DNA from 2 places in the Oceanobacillus sp. M65 genome. Region 2 is predicted to be linked to the other one. Evidence: predicted binding sites of a transcription regulator. Region 2 holds the regulator's gene; the other holds the start of a gene.

Region 1 (3,705 bases), on a different contig from region 2:
AAATAGAATTTGACATACAAACGCCCCAATCATAGAGATTAGGGCGATTCCCAAATGCCTTGAGCTAGTCTGAATGGAAGTGATTTTACTATTGTTCTCGGTAGAACGATAGTTTGCCTCGTCTGCAATTTTCTTTGTCTTGGCGAGTGTTTCTTTAATATCTTCTATTTGATCTATTTTTCCATTTAACTCCGCCAACGACACCTTCACCTCCGTAAGCACTGTCATAAATTCCTTCAAATTTTCCTGTTCCTTTTGATTTAGCATTCCCAACCTCCCTTCAAGACGTAGTAGTGTCCTTTTCTTTTCATTTGTTAAAATGAAAACGTCTTTACCTAGCAATGTTTTGCTTAGGAAAGACGCTAAAAAGGAATAGGATCTCTAACAGGAACGTTTGTTCTATTCCTGTTAATCCGATTATACATCCCTCTTGTTATTCTTGTCATCTACTGAGCAGAGTGTGTAAAGTGTGAAATTTTCCGAACGATCTCATCCTTCACATGATAGACCTGCCTTCTTGATAAACCCATATGCTGGCTAATCGCACTGATTGTCATTCCATCTAACATACATTCTAAAATAGCCATTTCCCTGGGATCTTCAATGACTTCCATTCTTTCTTGGATATATAGTATCTTTTTCTCCAATTTCATGATCCATCCACTCTTCTTCTCCCTACGCAATACTTCTTGTCCAACAGGATCACTAACGGTTCCTTTTGCTTTAGGAAGGGTTGACTCTATACCAGAAGAGGCAACTAGCTTTAAACCTATCTCTTCCTCAAGCACATCGCGCTGCCTTTTAATTTCTTTAATCATCCAATGATAGTCTTTCAATGTGCGCTCAATCTGTTTTTCTTTCATTAAACCCCGCCCCCTTTTCAAATAATAATTGTGCATACTTACTTCTCTTAATAGGAGAGAGAACCCCACTTTGCTTATCCTTTCTTATGTCACTGACAACCCATCTAACAGCATTCAACTTTTTGTTCATAGATTTACCCCCTGTTATTATAAAACATGATAAAATACAATAGAACGTGTGTTCTTATATTATATTTCTAAAACAGAAATGTAAAGAGGACTTTAGGGCTAAAAATAATAATTTGTTTCACTAATAGAAACTATGTTAGGATATAGAGGTATAGGAAAGGGTTGTTCACGGTGAATTTAGGGGAAAGAATTGTCCAATTGCGAGAGAGACAAAGGTGGAGTCAACGAGAACTTGCCAAACGCGTTGAATTAAATGTGAGTGTTATGAATCGTATTGAGCTAGGGGAAAGGCCTGTTAAAGATCACGAGCTTAGCCGTATAGCAACAATCCTCGAAGTAACTACTGACTATCTTCTTGGGAGATCAGAGAATCCTTCCATGTCTGAAAAACAAGAATTTGAAGCATTTCGGAATGATCCTTCTCTCGAGAGGTGGTATAAAACGTTACCACAAAATAGTGAAGAAGATTTGCGCAGGTTAAAAAGAATTTGGGAAGCATTCAAGGAAGAGTAAGTTATCTTACTAAAGACTCTTTGCCGGTTGTTAGGTGTACAAATAATGGTACACCTCTTTTTATAACTTAAATACGAACATACATTCTTTTTCAAGGAGGCATTACTATGTTTTACACTAGGACAGAAAAATTTGTTAAGGACCTTTTACTATCTTTCAATATAAGAAAGCCTGCAGACTTAGGTATTGATAAAGTAGCGGATGCTCTTCAAGTAACGGTACATTTATGGGAGTTTGGAAGTGAAGCAATATGTAGGAATGGGAAATACATTATCTTCTTAAATGAGCAAAAGAATGAAAGAGTTCAGTGGCAAGAATTCACCCATGAAGTTGGACATATTATGTGGCATGTAGGAAGGCAAGAGCTATTACCACCCAGCTTTATTGAGTTACAGGAATGGCAGGCAAACTACTTCAGCTGCCACCTTTGCATCCCCACCTTTATGTTGGAAGACAATACTTTGAAAATGACACCGTATAAGCTCATGGAATTATTTAATGTAGAGTATGCATTTGCTTGTAAGCGTATGGAGATGTTGGAGAATAAAAGGGGACTTTGCAGAAGTAACCTTTATTGATTGTAGAGGGCCGAAATCGTCTAGATAAATAAAAGGCCTTTACTCGAGTTGTGTAAAGACCTTTCCTCTAAGAGAATTAGTATAGTTTACTGTGGCTTAAACATGCTCATATATAAAATGAAGACAATTATTTTGTACATTATGGCCTAAAAGGGATCATGGTTTTCGAGTATGAGATACTTTTTCATCATAATTGTCTATTTTATAAAAAAGGCTCGCTATAATATAGATAAAAAGGAAAATAAAGAAATCATACATTGTCGGCCAACCTCTTGGGTTATAAAACCCGATGGCATCAAATAAATTCATCCCACCAAACGCTGCGATACCTGCAAAAATTATTCCTTTGATAAACAAACTAACTCTCGGTCCAACTTGTAAAACAAACATAACTGCAACAGGAGCTAATGACAAATGATAAGGCAGAAACAAGACTGGAGATATAGGTAGGAATTTCATAGGATAGGACCAAAGGCCATAAGACATTGCAATAAGATCAATTAATAGGGACAGAATGATGGTAATGAACCCAGCCAATAGAAGACGACCAGTATTTTTCTTATCCCTGAACAAGATCCATATAAACCAGGGAAAAATAAATAAGCCTATACCTAACCACCATTGCCAAGTAAATAAAAAAGCGTTAAATATTGCATCTGTCATCATCTGGTTAACTTCAACTAATTGGTCATATGCTCTGTCTGTTTGTTTTAACCCTTGTTCGACGGTCATTTAGTTCCCACCTAACCTTTTTGTTACTTATTGTCTACGTCCCTACTACCTTTATTCATTAGAAACAAGACTTTTATTTAATATAGAAGGAAACTTACATAGTTAAGATTGAAATACTTTAGTATATGAAACGATTGAAGAATCACTATGATAGAAAATTTACATATGCCCTTATAAGTTTGATGGTCTATATACGGATGTATAGGTTGTTAAGTTAATAAAAGAAAAAATCCTCACTCTCAAACTTCGAGGGCTTTTCTTTTTATATCTTCGGCTGAAAAATATATAAGTAAACAAAAAAGGCTTTTACTTGAAAGAAGTAAAAGCCTTATATATCGAGGGGTTTAGATAAGCTTCCAAGCGGATTCGAACCGCTGACCCCTTCCTTACCATGGAAGTGCTCTACCTGCTGAGCTATGGAAGCAGACATAAAAATGGCTCCACAGGTAGGATTCGAACCTACGACCGATCGGTTAACAGCCGATTGCTCTACCACTGAGCTACTGTGGAATAATAATAAATTACTATAACAATCTTATTATGTACATGGTGACAGATTATTATACGAAATATATAAAAAAATAGGCCTGGCGGCGTCCTACTCTTGCAGGGGCAAAGCCCCAACTACCATCGGCGCTGGAGAACTTAACTTCTGTGTTCGGCATGAGAACAGGTGTGACCTCTCCGCTATTACTACCAGACCTAATTCATATAGGTCATTTGGTGTTTCTCATAGAAAGAAAATGAATCACTTCAAACTTCCTTGATAACTGACCATATTATATGCATTTTTCAAAGAAAATGCAAGGGGTTTTTATTTATACCCTAAAAACTAAATAAGAGTAAACAACGAATCATAGAAAATGTTAGTTAAGTCCTCGATCTATTAG
Region 2 (13,093 bases):
TTGTAGAGAGTAGAGAGCCATTGCATGTGGGGGCAGATATTATTGCTGGTTCTCTTATAAAGAACCCAGGCGGGGGGATTGTAAGGGCTGGTGGCTACCTTGCGGGAAATAAAGAACTAATTGAACAGTGTGCTAACCGTTTAACAGCACCTGGTCTAGGAAAAGAGACGGGGGCGACTCTTCATACGCTTCAAGAAATGTTCCAAGGTTTCTTTCTAGCTCCGCATATTGTGGGAGAAGCGTTGAAAGGTGCAGTTTTCACTTCTCGCTTTTTAGAACTGGCTGGTTTTGAGACAAGCCCGCACTACCAAGAGAAAAGAACAGACCTTATTCAATCCGTCACCTTCAGGGAAGAGCAGCCGATGGTTCGCTTTTGCCAGGAAATACAGCGGAACTCGCCAGTGAATTCTTATGTCACTCCATACCCTAGTGAAATGCCCGGTTATGAAGATGAAGTAATTATGGCAGCAGGTACATTTATTCAAGGGGCAAGTATTGAATTGTCAGCTGACGGCCCATTAAGACAACCATTTACAGCCTTTGTTCAAGGAGGCTTAACGTATTCACATGTTAAGCTAGCGCTAGTAGCAGCTGTGGAAACATTGACAAAAGAAGGTTTGATAAAGAGAAGTTAGGGTATTAAAAAGAAGTAGAAGTTTAATTGTGTGAGAAAACCTAACATCAGGTTGACATATTACCTGACATCTCATATAATATAACTAATTCGTTACAAGGGGGTCATGAATTGAATGATCAAGATAGACGTTCCATGCCCTTATTTGCAATTGGTATTGTAATGAAGCTTACAGAACTAACTGCAAGACAAATAAGGTATTATGAAGAGCATGATCTAATCCATCCAGAAAGAACAGGTGGAAATCAACGGTTATTTTCTTTTAATGATGTAGACAGATTACTTGAGATCAAAGACCTCTTAGATAAAGGCCTGAATATCGCAGGGATCAAGCTCATGCTTCAAGAGGAAATGGTCGAGACAAAAGAAGTGTTGCCAAAGCCAACATCAAACGAATTGTCAGACAAGGAACTTCGGAAAATTTTACGAACAGAACTTACTGATGCGGGCAGACATGGTAAAACAAACCTGCGCCAAGGTGAATTATCCAGATTCTTTACCAATCATTAATAATGTATAGAAAATATGGATACATAGCTTAGCTTATATAACCATATTTTTTATTCAAATATATAAATTATTAGGAGGAGAAGGAATGGGAAAGAAATTATCAAAAGATGAAATCATGAAACAAATTAAAGAAGAGAACGTGAGGTTTATCCGTCTTCAATTTACAGACATGCTAGGGACAATCAAAAACGTTGAAATCCCACTAAGTCAATTAGATAAAGCATTAGATAATAAAATGATGTTTGACGGTTCTTCTATCGAAGGATTTGTACGCATTGAAGAATCTGATATGTATTTATATCCTGACCTGGATACCTTCGTTGTATTCCCATGGACTTCAGAAAAAGGTAAAGTTGCCCGTTTTATCTGCGATATTTACAAGCCAGACGGCACGCCATTTGAAGGGGACCCACGCTATAATCTAAAGCGTAACCTTAAGAAAATGGAAGAGCTAGGGTTTGATGCTTTTAATATTGGTACAGAGCCAGAATTTTTCCTTTTCAAATTAGATGAAAAAGGAGACCCTTCCCTTGAACTAAATGATAGAGGTGGCTATTTTGACTTGGCTCCTACTGATTTAGGGGAAAACTGTCGTCGTGATATCGTACTTGAACTTGAAGAAATGGGCTTTGAAATCGAAGCATCCCATCATGAAGTTGCACCTGGACAGCATGAGATCGATTTTAAATATTCTGATGCTGTGAAACATGCTGATGATATTCAAACTTTTAAACTAGTAGTTAAAACAATTGCTAGAAAGCATAATTTACACGCTACATTTATGCCGAAGCCATTATTCGGCGTTAACGGATCTGGGATGCATGTTAATATGTCTCTATTCAAAGACGGTAAAAATGCCTTCTTCGATGAAAAAGGAGATATGCAACTAAGCGAAACGGCTTATCAGTTTATTGCAGGCACAATCAGTCATGCGAAAAGTTTTACTGCTGTTACGAACCCTACAGTTAACTCATATAAAAGATTAGTTCCTGGCTATGAAGCTCCTAGTTATATTGCATGGTCCGGTTCTAACAGAAGTTGTCTAATGCGTATTCCAAGTTCACGTGGAATTAGCACACGGGTAGAAGCGCGTAGTGTTGACCCATCTGCTAATCCGTACTTGGCATTATCATCCTTACTAGCAGCAGGCCTAGACGGAATTGAGAAGAAAATGAAAACACCAACTGCCGTAGACCGCAATATTTATGTTCTTACAAAAGAAGAGCGTGAAGAAGCTGGAATCGAGGATCTTCCTAGCACATTAGCTGGTGCACTTGAAGAACTTAAAAAAGATGAGGTTATCGTAAACTCACTTGGTGAACACTTATTCGAACATTTTGTTGAAGCAAAAGAAATCGAATGGGATATGTTCAAAACGCAAGTGCATCCATGGGAAAGAGAACAATATTTAAGCACGTACTAAGCTTTTACGGCTTTTAAGTACGCAACTATTTAATGTATATTAAAAATACCGTCCATCCATGGGCGGTATTTTTAAAAATAAATTTTTGTAGAAATTACACTTGAATTCTTGATTGATTTAGAGATTAAAGGGAGATAGAGCAGGTGTCCCATAATGCAGGAACTCTATCCTTTCGTTTAAAATGTCAAAACATTCCTATGCTTCTAACGATTTCATTTGTCTAATATTTTAGACTTATGGTAAAATAAATCTACATTTCTCGACTTAAATTGCGAGATGAAAATTCAGAATGTTATTAATCATGTCGTTAATCAATCTTTAAGGCCGACAAAGGAGGAACTAACATGAATAAATTTGTTGCAAACTATTTATCTACCAATCGGAATACTTTTGAACAGGTGAGTAGCTTTATTTACCACCATCCAGAAACAAGATTTGAAGAATATGAATCAGCTTCCTATTTTGCTAAGGCTTGCGAAGCACAAGGCTTTCTTGTTGAACGTAATGTTGCTGGGATAGAAACTGCATTTATTGCTACATATGGCGAAGGTAAGCCTGTAATAGGATATCTAGGAGAGTTTGATGCACTTTCAGGCTTAAGTCAGAAGCCTAATGAAACGAGTTATCAACCTTTAGAGAAAGATATTGGACATGGCTGTGGTCACAATTTGTTAGGTACAGGGGCGTTTGCTGCTGCATGTGCTGCAAAAAATTACTTAGAAGAAAATAACCTGCCAGGTACTGTGAAATTTTTTGGCTGTCCAGGAGAAGAAGGCGGTTCAGGAAAAACATTTATGGTAAGAGAAGGTGTGTTTGATGGCGTCGATGCTGCGCTTACATGGCACCCCTCTCCTGCAAATGCGATTATGAGTTTATCAAGCTTGGCAAACTATCAAGTTTCATTTAAATTCAAAGGCATTTCATCTCACGCTGCAAACACTCCACATTTGGGGCGAAGTGCGTTGGATGCTGTGGAACTAATGAACGTGGGCGTTAACTATTTGCGAGAGCATATTGTGCCAGAGGCGCGTATTCATTACGCTGTGACAAACACAGGGGGGATATCCCCAAATGTGGTTCAAGCAAATGCCGAGGTACTATACCTAGTAAGAGCTCCAAAGGTGGCACAAGTGGACAGCATTTTTCAAAGAGTAAAGAAAATTGCTGAAGGTGCTGCACTCATGACAGAAACTGAAGTAACAATTAATTTTGATAAGGCATGTTCTAATTATATTCCCAATCGTTCTCTGGAGAAAATCTTGTATAAGAAATTTACCGAGGTTGGGGTACAAAAGCCTTCAGATGAAGAGAATGCATTTGCAGAGAAAATATGGAATACCTTTACAGACGGTGAAAAAGAAAACTTCCTAGATCCAATGAAAGGTTTTGGTTATGTAGGAGATGGTAGTGAGTTTGCTGGTAAGTATTATTCTGACTCTATTTCGCCTTATCATGAATCCAAGGAAATTCTTGCTGGTTCTACAGATGTTTCAGATGTAAGCTGGGTCGTCCCAACAGCTCAATTATCAGCATCAACCTCTGTGCTGGGTACTGCTTTACACACATGGCAAATGACAACACAAGGATTAAGAAACTATGCATTAAACGGTATGTTCCGCGCCGCAGAAACAATGGCCTTAGCTGGTATTCAGCTGTTTAACAGCCCAGAAGACCTACAAAACATAAAAGAAGAATTCAAGGCATTTAAGAAAGCCAATCCATACAGCAATCCTATTCCTGAGGGTGTAAATCCTTCAAAGTTGCATGAGAAATAGGCTTACCAAAGAGTTAGATCGAAATATTAGTATAGAATGCGAGGGATATTATGGAAAAGAGGCGTGGTTTATTTCAAAGATTTTTAGATTTGGTTGAAAAGGTAGGAAATAAGTTACCGGATCCGTTTATTTTATTTATTGGACTATCATTATTAATGATCGTTGTTTCCTATATATTTAGTTTGTTTAATGCTTCTGTTGTGCATCCAGGTACAGGGGAAGAGCTAGAAATTCAAAATTTGCTATCAGGTGAAGGGTTGCAGTTTATCTTAACTTCCATGCTCGATAACTTTACTGGTTTTGCTCCACTGGGACTTGTTCTTGTCATGATGCTAGGAATTGGTCTAGCTGAGAAGGTTGGACTGATGGATTATGCTATCAGAAAAACAATCTTAAGCTCACCTCCAAGTTTAGTTACTTATACGGTGGTATTTGTGGGGATTCTTGGAAACCTAGCCTCTGATGCTGCAGTTGTATTGATACCACCACTTGCTGCGATGGTGTTTTATAAAGTTGGACGGCATCCATTAGCTGGATTAGCTGCAGGCTTTGCCGGGGCAGGAGCTGGATTTACGGCAAATATCTTTATCGCCGGGACAGATGTATTGTTAGCAGGAATCTCCACGGAAGCAGCAGCCATCCTTGACGATTCTCTGGTGATCACACCTGTAGATAACTGGTACTTTAATATTGTATCTGTCTTTATTATGACAATTGTTGGGGGACTCATCACTACTAAATTTGTTGAACCACGTTTGGGGGAATACAAAGGAGGAGCCATTGAAGAAGAGAACAGTGAAGAATTAAAAAATGGCGGGAAAGGGTTCCGTAATGCGCTTATTGCTGGCCTAGCATACATAGCGATTATTTTGACGATCATACTTTTACCAAATAGCCCATTAAGGGGTGAGGATGGTAGTATTGTTCCTTCTCCTTTCTTAGATGGTATTGTTCCAATCGTTTTAATATTCTTTGTGATAATTGGTGTTACGTTTGGTATAACAGTAGGTAAAATTAGATCTGGTAAGGATGTAGGAGACTACATGGCCGACTCTATTAAAGACATGTCGGGTTATATCGTTTTAGTGTTTGCCATTGCCCAGTTTATTGCATATTTTAATTGGTCAAATCTAGGTACATGGGTAGCAGTTAATGGCGCTGATTATCTAAAGGATATTAATTTTACAGGTATTTGGTTGATTATTGGCTATATCATATTTACAGCATTAATGAACTTCCTGATCACTTCAGGGTCTGCCAAGTGGGCAATTGAAGCTCCAGTATTTATTCCGATGTTTATGCAACTCGGTTATCATCCGGCCTTTACGCAAGTTGCGTACAGGGTGGCAGATTCTTCAACAAATATTATTACACCATTGTTCCCGTATATGGTTATTATTTTGGCGTTTATAAAAAAATACGATAAAAAAGCAAGTATAGGTACTTATATTTCATTAATGCTACCGTATAGTATTGCGTTTTTAACTACTTGGATTATATTAATTCTAGTATTTTACTATTCAGGACTACCATTTGGTCCAGGAATATACCCGTTCTTATAGAAGGAGGAGAGCAGTATGCAACAATTAGGAGATAAATTAATTAAGTGGCGCCGAGATTTCCACCAATATCCAGAGACAGGTTTTTTGGAAATGAGAACAGCATCTATTGTAGCCTCTATTTTAGATGAGCTTGGTTTCCAATTGAAAATGGGAAAGGAAGTTATGTCTGAGGCAGACTGTATGGGAAAACCAACTGAGGAGGAGACAAAGAAACATTATCAATGGGCACAGAAAAATGGGGCGATTGGTGATTATCTTCATCTCTTTTCTGAAGGTTATACAGGAATAATTGCCACACTAGATACAGGTAAGAAAGGTCCTGTCATTGCATTTCGATTTGATATGGATGCATTGGATATTTTAGAGTCAAACAGTAACGAGCATTTCCCGTGCAATGAAGGATTCAGCTCAAAAGTTCACGGGAAAATGCATGGCTGCGGTCATGACTCCCACACCGCGATGGGTTTAGGCCTCGCCACCCTGCTTATTGAAAATAAGGACCAACTTAAGGGGAAAATAAAATTAATATTTCAACCAGCTGAGGAAGGCACACGAGGAGCAAAAGCTATGGCGGCAGCAAATGTAGTGGAAGATGTTGATTATTTCGTCGCTACCCATATTGGGGTCGGTGTTCCGCATAAGCAGTTCGTTGCTGCCAATAGTGGTTTTCTTGCGACCTCCAAGTTAGATATCAGCTATACTGGTAAAGCAGCTCACGCCGGAGGAAGTCCTGAACAAGGGAAGAATGCACTCTTAGCAGCAGCCGCTAGTGTGCTAAGCCTTCATGGTATATCACGCCATTCAGGAGGGGCTACCAGGATAAATGTTGGGCAGCTTGAAGCTGGTGCAGGTAGAAATATTATTGCCAACCATGCTAGTATGAAAGTAGAAACACGAGGAGAGACTTCTGAAATAAATGAGTATGTGAAAGAGCAGGTCACATCCATCGTCAGTGGAGCGGCTACCATGTACCAAGTAGAACATAAGATCAAAACAGTAGGAGAGGCACTAAGCTGTAAATGTTCGTTGGACCTAGCAGGTATCCTCCATCAATGTGCCGAAGCATCCCCAGATATTGAAAAAAGTCGACTGGAGGATAACACACCAGGAGGGTCAGAGGATGCGACCTATTTTATGAACGAAGTGCAGAAAAATGGCGGAAAGGCAACCTACTGTGTATTCGGAACAGAACTGGCTGCAGGCCATCATAATGAAAAATTTGATATTAAAGAAGACACGTTATTACCTGCTGTTAAAATTCTTTTCCAATCAGCCAAAGTAATTATGGAACAATAAAAAAACAGCTGCCCCTCGAGGCAGCTGTTTTTTATTGTTAGAAAAAGATAAATTGGAATGGTCGAAAGGCGAGTACATGGACGCGTTGTTCAATTTAATGAATATTACGATATAAGCCAATCACTTTACCTAGTATTGTTACATTATCATATAAAAGCGGATCCATCGTTGCATTCTCAGGCTGGAGGCGAATGTGGTCTTTTTCTTTAAAGAACCTTTTCACTGTCGCTTCGTTTTCATCTGTCATCGCAACAACTATATCACTGTTTTGTGCTGTGTTTTGCTGTTTTACGATAACCATATCCCCATCAAGTATTCCTGCTTCGATCATACTTTCCCCTTCGATAACCAATACGAAAAGATTATCATCAGGCCCGGCACTTGTGGTTGGTAGAGGAATAAATTCCTCAATGTTTTCAACTGCTGTAATAGGTAGGCCTGCTGTTACTTTCCCAATTACAGGAGCATAGCGAGCTTCTTCTCTAGGAATATTGTTTCCTTCCGACAAATCCAGTATTTCAATTGCTCTTGGCTTAGTCGGATCTCGTCGAATGTATCCTTTGCTTTCAATTCTAGATAAATGTCCATGCACTGTAGAACTTGAGGCAAGTCCAACAGCTTCGGCTATTTCCCGGACGGAAGGCGGATATCCTTTTTTTGTTACTTCGTCTTTAATATAATCTAAAATCATTTGCTGACGTTTTGATAGTTTTGACATAAATGTTTCACCTCGCCCATAAGATTAATTATTAATAGTTTACCATTTGATTCCACATAAAGCAAACATTCGTTCGAGAAAAAGCCTTGACAGGATCATATGTTCTGCTATAATTAAAATTACAAATAAGCGAACAAAGGTTCCTATTTAGAAAAGGAGGGAATGAGACTATGTTTAGTAAACTTACAAAAACGGATTTGTTTTATATAGTTGCCTTTGCCTTGACGCTGGGATTCCTGTACTTTACTATGATTACGAGTTAATTGGTTTAAGAAGGAGTAAGCGTGTTGAATGCAATTATCTACTGTCGCGTGAGTACCGACAAACATACCCAAGAGACCTCTCTTGCTAGACAAAAAATAGAGCTAACGGGATTAGCAGAACGCAATAATTTTAATGTGATAGCTTGTATAGAAGAACAGAAGAGTGGCTATGAGATAGAGCGAAATGGCATATTTGAGATGCTCGATATATTTGCAGCTAAAGATGCTGACTGCTTACTGATCCAGGATGAAACTAGACTAGGGCGTGGGAATACCAAAATTGCGTTGTTCCATCAACTTCAAAAGCTCCAAATAGATGTATATACAGCAATGCATGATGGGAAGCTTGAACTATCAGAATCAGACTCTATGGTTTTGCAAATTGTTGGGATAGTGGAAGAATACCAACGCAAAATTCACAATGCAAAGATTAAAAGAGGAATGAGACGCGCAGTAGAACAAGGGTATAATCCTGCTGAAAATCTCAAAAACCAGCATCATGCGCCAGGGCGTGATAGAGTTGACTTTCCTATAGAAGAAGTGGTTAGACTTAGAGAGAAAAAACTTACATTTGAAGAGATTACGAGTACATTAAATGGAATGGGTTACCCTGTTTCAAAAGCGACGGTCCATCGGAGGTATAAGGAACTGCAAGATACTTGAATATAAGCCTTAATAGGCGTAAAATAACTAAGCAGGAGCTAATGGCTCTTGTTTTTTGTTGTATTCAGACGTAAAATAGTTTTTTAAAAGATAAAGCTTAATAAGATCTTAGACAGCCCAAAACATTGGCACAATTACGACGATGAAGTTTGTAAAATCCCAGGGGGTATTTAGACTTGTGTAATAGATAATTGAAAAGGAGGTAGAGCCATGTTATCTCAGGATAAAATTGAGCGAATTAATTCACTGGCGAAAAAGGCAAAAGATACAGGTTTAACTGAGAAAGAGAAGCAGGAACAAAAAGAGCTCCGTGAAGAATATCTAAACAATGTAAGAAGCTCTTTTAAAAACCAGTTTAAATCCATGACAGTTGTGGATCCTAAAGGAAACGATGTTACACCAAAAAAAGTGAAAGACTTGCAAGAGAGAAATAAGAAACATTAATTTTGTACCATACTACGACAAAAATCAGCCCTTTTATAAGGAAGCCTATCCGTTTTAACTTGTTCCTGAATGGGTTTCGTTATAGAATGAGGAGGAAACAACCAGTAGTTATTTTTGAAAGGGGCTAAACAATATGTCAAACAACATAGAACAAAATTCAATTACTACAATCCGTACATTATCTATTGATGCAATCGAAAAAGCGAACTCTGGTCATCCTGGACTTCCAATGGGAGCAGCTCCAATGGCCTACACGCTATGGACTGATTTCATGAACCACAATCCTAAAAACTCAAAATGGTTTAATAGAGACCGTTTTGTTCTTTCAGCAGGCCATGGATCTATGCTTCTATATAGTTTGCTTCATTTATCTGGTTATAACGTGTCGATGAATGACTTGAAAGAATTTCGTCAATGGGATTCTAAGACACCAGGCCATCCAGAAGTACATCACACAGACGGTGTAGAAGCAACAACTGGTCCACTAGGTCAGGGGATTGCCATGTCAGTTGGGATGGCGATGGCTGAAGCACATCTATCTGCGAAATTTAACCAGGAAGATCTACAGATCGTCGATCACAACACTTATGCACTTGTAAGTGATGGAGATTTAATGGAAGGTATTTCACATGAAGCTGCTTCACTTGCTGGGCATTTAGGTCTTGGTAAGCTAATTGCACTATATGATTCCAACGATATATCTTTAGATGGCGATTTAAATCAATCTTTCTCTGAAAACACGGAAGAACGCTTCAAAGCATATGGATGGCAAGTAATTCGCGTTGAAGATGGCAACGATGTAAATGAATTAAGAAAAGCGATTAAACAAGCACAGGAGAATACTGATCAACCAACACTTATTGAAGTGAAAACAATTATTGGCTATGGTTCTCCTAATAAATCAGCATCAGCTTCTTCTCACGGTGCTCCTTTAGGTGCAGACGAAGTTAAACTAACTAAAGATTATTATAAATGGACCTATGAACAAGACTTCCATGTGCCAGAAGAAGTGTATGAAGATTTCCAAGAAAAAATTGGGAAACAAGGTGCTGAAGCAGAAGATAAATGGAACGCTTTATTGGCAACATACAATGAAAAGTATCCAGAATTGGCAAAGCAATTTGAATTAGCTATGAAAGGTGAACTGCCTGTTGATTGGGAAAAATCTCTACCTGTCTTTGAAGCAGGAAAAGACACCCTTGCAACTCGTGCTTCTTCTGGAAAAGTATTGAACGCTATTGCTAAAGCTGTTCCTAATTTCTTTGGTGGAAGTGCGGATTTAGCAGGATCAAATAAAACAACCATGAATGATGAAGAAGACTTCACGCGAAAAAATTATGCAGGTCGTAATGTTTGGTTTGGTGTACGGGAGCATGCTATGGGCGCAGCATTAAATGGAATGGCTCTTCATGGTGGATTGAAGGTTTATGCGGGTACTTTCTTTGTATTTAGTGATTACCTTCGTCCAGCAGTTCGTCTTTCTTCCATTATGAATGCACCTGTGACGTATGTATTCACACATGATTCCATCGCAGTAGGAGAAGATGGTCCGACGCACGAACCAGTTGAGCAATTAGCAGCTTTACGTGCTATGCCTGGCTTGTCATTAATTCGCCCAGCGGATGCTAATGAGACACAAGCGGCTTGGAGATTAGCAATTGAATCAACCAATCAACCTACCGCACTTGTGCTTACACGTCAAAACCTTCCTACTCTTGAAGGGACAAAAGAGTATGCATATGAAGGTGTTAAGAAAGGGGCATACGTTGTAAGTGATGCTACCAAAGAAACCCCAGATGCATTGCTCTTAGCGACAGGTTCTGAGGTACAGTTGGCTGTCTCTGCACAAACAGCCCTTAAAGAAAAAGGCATTGACGTTCGCGTTGTAAGCATGCCATCCTGGGATCGTTTTAATGCCCAAGATGCAGCATATAAAGAAAAAGTTATACCTTCTTCTGTCAAAAACAGAGTAGCAATTGAAATGGCAGCATCATTCGGTTGGGATCGTTATGTAGGTGACCATGGAAAAATTATTGCCATTGACCGATTCGGTGCATCAGCTAATGGTGATAGAGTTATAAAAGAATATGGTTTTACTGTAGAGAATGTCGTAGAACATGTAGAATCACTAACAAAATAGCTTGATTTTTTAGGATGAATAATCCATTTTAAGTCGAGAAAAACTAAATGAAATAGCATACCAATTCGCATTAGGATTGGTATGCTGTTTTTTTGTTTGAGATAGTTCACAGAATAAGACTACCATACGTTCAGTCGATCTAAAATTACTCTAATTTTTAATATATAAATTACGAATCTTAACTCTTTTAAGAGCTTTAAAAAGAGAACTTTCTAGTGGTATTAGGGCTTTTGTATATTTATAAACTTTTCTCGACAAAACAAGTTAAAATATCTCCGATGAACCGACATTATTTTAAAGCTTCTTTCCGTATAATAGAAGGAAAAGGGGGAAGTTTAGTATGTATGAATATACTGTATTCCGGATGAAGGAAGAGTTTTCTTGGCATTACTTCCATAAAAGTGATATTCTTTATCGTTTTATAAAACATTATCAGAAAGAATGTCAGCAAAGACCGGAGCTACAAATGCAATATGACTATAGTACCTATCCTTTTCCTGGAACACAGTTCTGTAAGATCGTAGAAGAGAAGCTGGATAAAACGATGTTTTCATACGAAACAACAGATTTTTTACGATTATATAAAAATTCGACTAATATTCCTTTACATATAAGTGAAAAACATTTAAAATTTCGTTGTGAAACAATACTGGAAGCTGAAGAGATATTGTTTCCAATATTACGGGAGATTGACTCTACCTTCTTTATCATTGGAGAAAATACAGCGCAATATGGCTGGGTATCACCAGTTATTCGTATACGTGAACCAAAAAGTGGACAAGTATTGTATTCTTATCATTAATTTACTATACTGTTAAAGAGACAACACGAAGGAGGAAGGCGTGACATGAGCACGATTTGGGTAGTACTAATTGCTATAGCAGCATTAATTGCTGGTGTTGCTCTTGGATTTTTTATTGCAAGAAAATATATGATGAGCTATTTAAAAAAGAATCCACCAATTAATGAGCAAATGCTTCGTACGTTAATGATGCAAATGGGACAAAAACCATCTCAGAAGAAAATTAATCAGATGATGCGTTCTATGAATAATCAATCTGGTAAGTAAGCAATTATTTTATAATTTTGCAACAAGCATCCGCGCGAATCACCCCCTTACCGTACAACGTAAGGGGCTTTTTTATTACAACGCTTAATATTTTCGGTTTTTCGTCATAAATTTAATGCATGGAACAATACTTTTTTAGCTACACTGTGATAAGTTAGCTATGAGGAGGTAGAATATGTCTGAAGTAAATATTTTTATTGCATTTAGTGCTGGATTTTTATCGTTTATATCTCCCTGTGTATTGCCGTTATTTCCAGTTTTTATATCCTATATTACAGGTATGAGTGTAAGCGAATTAAAAGAGGATAATAAAAAATTCAATGTGAAGAGCACAATGCATACCCTTTTCTTTTTACTAGGTTTTTCCTGTGTATTCATCATGATGGGCTTCACGAGCCTCTACATATCGGAGTTTTTGATGACATACAAAGACTTAATTAGACAAGTGGGTGCTATTCTAATTATCTTTTTTGGATTAGTAATTGCAGGAGTGTTGAACTTTGAGTTCTTGATGAAGAATAAGCAAATTATGTTTAAAAATCGCCCAGCTGGCTTTGTAGGATCTTTTATCATCGGGTTGGCATTTTCCCTTGGGT

The links. Region 2 encodes LexA, which represses DNA repair genes until DNA is damaged. Its sites were predicted from a motif close to CGAACATATGTTCG; they were not measured.
Region 1: ACTWPF_RS16785 (ImmA/IrrE family metallo-endopeptidase) is a predicted target of LexA. The motif match lies at 1,580-1,593, and genes of this name have one in related genera.

What each region holds. Positions count from the first base shown of each region.
Region 1 is NZ_JBQQCJ010000005.1:96-3,800, reverse strand. It holds gene ACTWPF_RS16805 (hypothetical protein) at 1-267, opposite strand, end outside; gene ACTWPF_RS16800 (helix-turn-helix domain-containing protein) at 447-863, opposite strand; gene ACTWPF_RS16795 (hypothetical protein) at 844-993, opposite strand; gene ACTWPF_RS16790 (helix-turn-helix domain-containing protein) at 1,164-1,505, shown strand; gene ACTWPF_RS16785 (ImmA/IrrE family metallo-endopeptidase) at 1,613-2,083, shown strand; gene ACTWPF_RS16780 (CBO0543 family protein) at 2,240-2,815, opposite strand; tRNA gene ACTWPF_RS16775 (tRNA-Thr) at 3,167-3,239, opposite strand; tRNA gene ACTWPF_RS16770 (tRNA-Asn) at 3,251-3,325, opposite strand; rRNA gene rrf (5S ribosomal RNA) at 3,401-3,516, opposite strand; partial or broken rRNA gene ACTWPF_RS16760 (23S ribosomal RNA) at 3,682-3,705, opposite strand, start outside.
Region 2 is NZ_JBQQCJ010000002.1:552,603-565,695, reverse strand. It holds gene ACTWPF_RS10490 (methionine gamma-lyase family protein) at 1-635, shown strand, start outside; gene ACTWPF_RS10485 (MerR family transcriptional regulator) at 770-1,144, shown strand; gene glnA (type I glutamate--ammonia ligase) at 1,230-2,567, shown strand; gene ACTWPF_RS10475 (M20 family metallopeptidase) at 2,912-4,342, shown strand; gene ACTWPF_RS10470 (AbgT family transporter) at 4,393-5,904, shown strand; gene ACTWPF_RS10465 (amidohydrolase) at 5,920-7,200, shown strand; gene lexA (transcriptional repressor LexA) at 7,295-7,918, opposite strand; gene ACTWPF_RS10455 (YneB family resolvase-like protein) at 8,206-8,844, shown strand; gene ACTWPF_RS10450 (DUF896 domain-containing protein) at 9,055-9,288, shown strand; gene tkt (transketolase) at 9,422-11,428, shown strand; gene sirA (sporulation inhibitor of replication protein SirA) at 11,769-12,230, shown strand; gene ACTWPF_RS10435 (YneF family protein) at 12,276-12,497, shown strand; gene ACTWPF_RS10430 (cytochrome c biogenesis CcdA family protein) at 12,673-13,093, shown strand, end outside.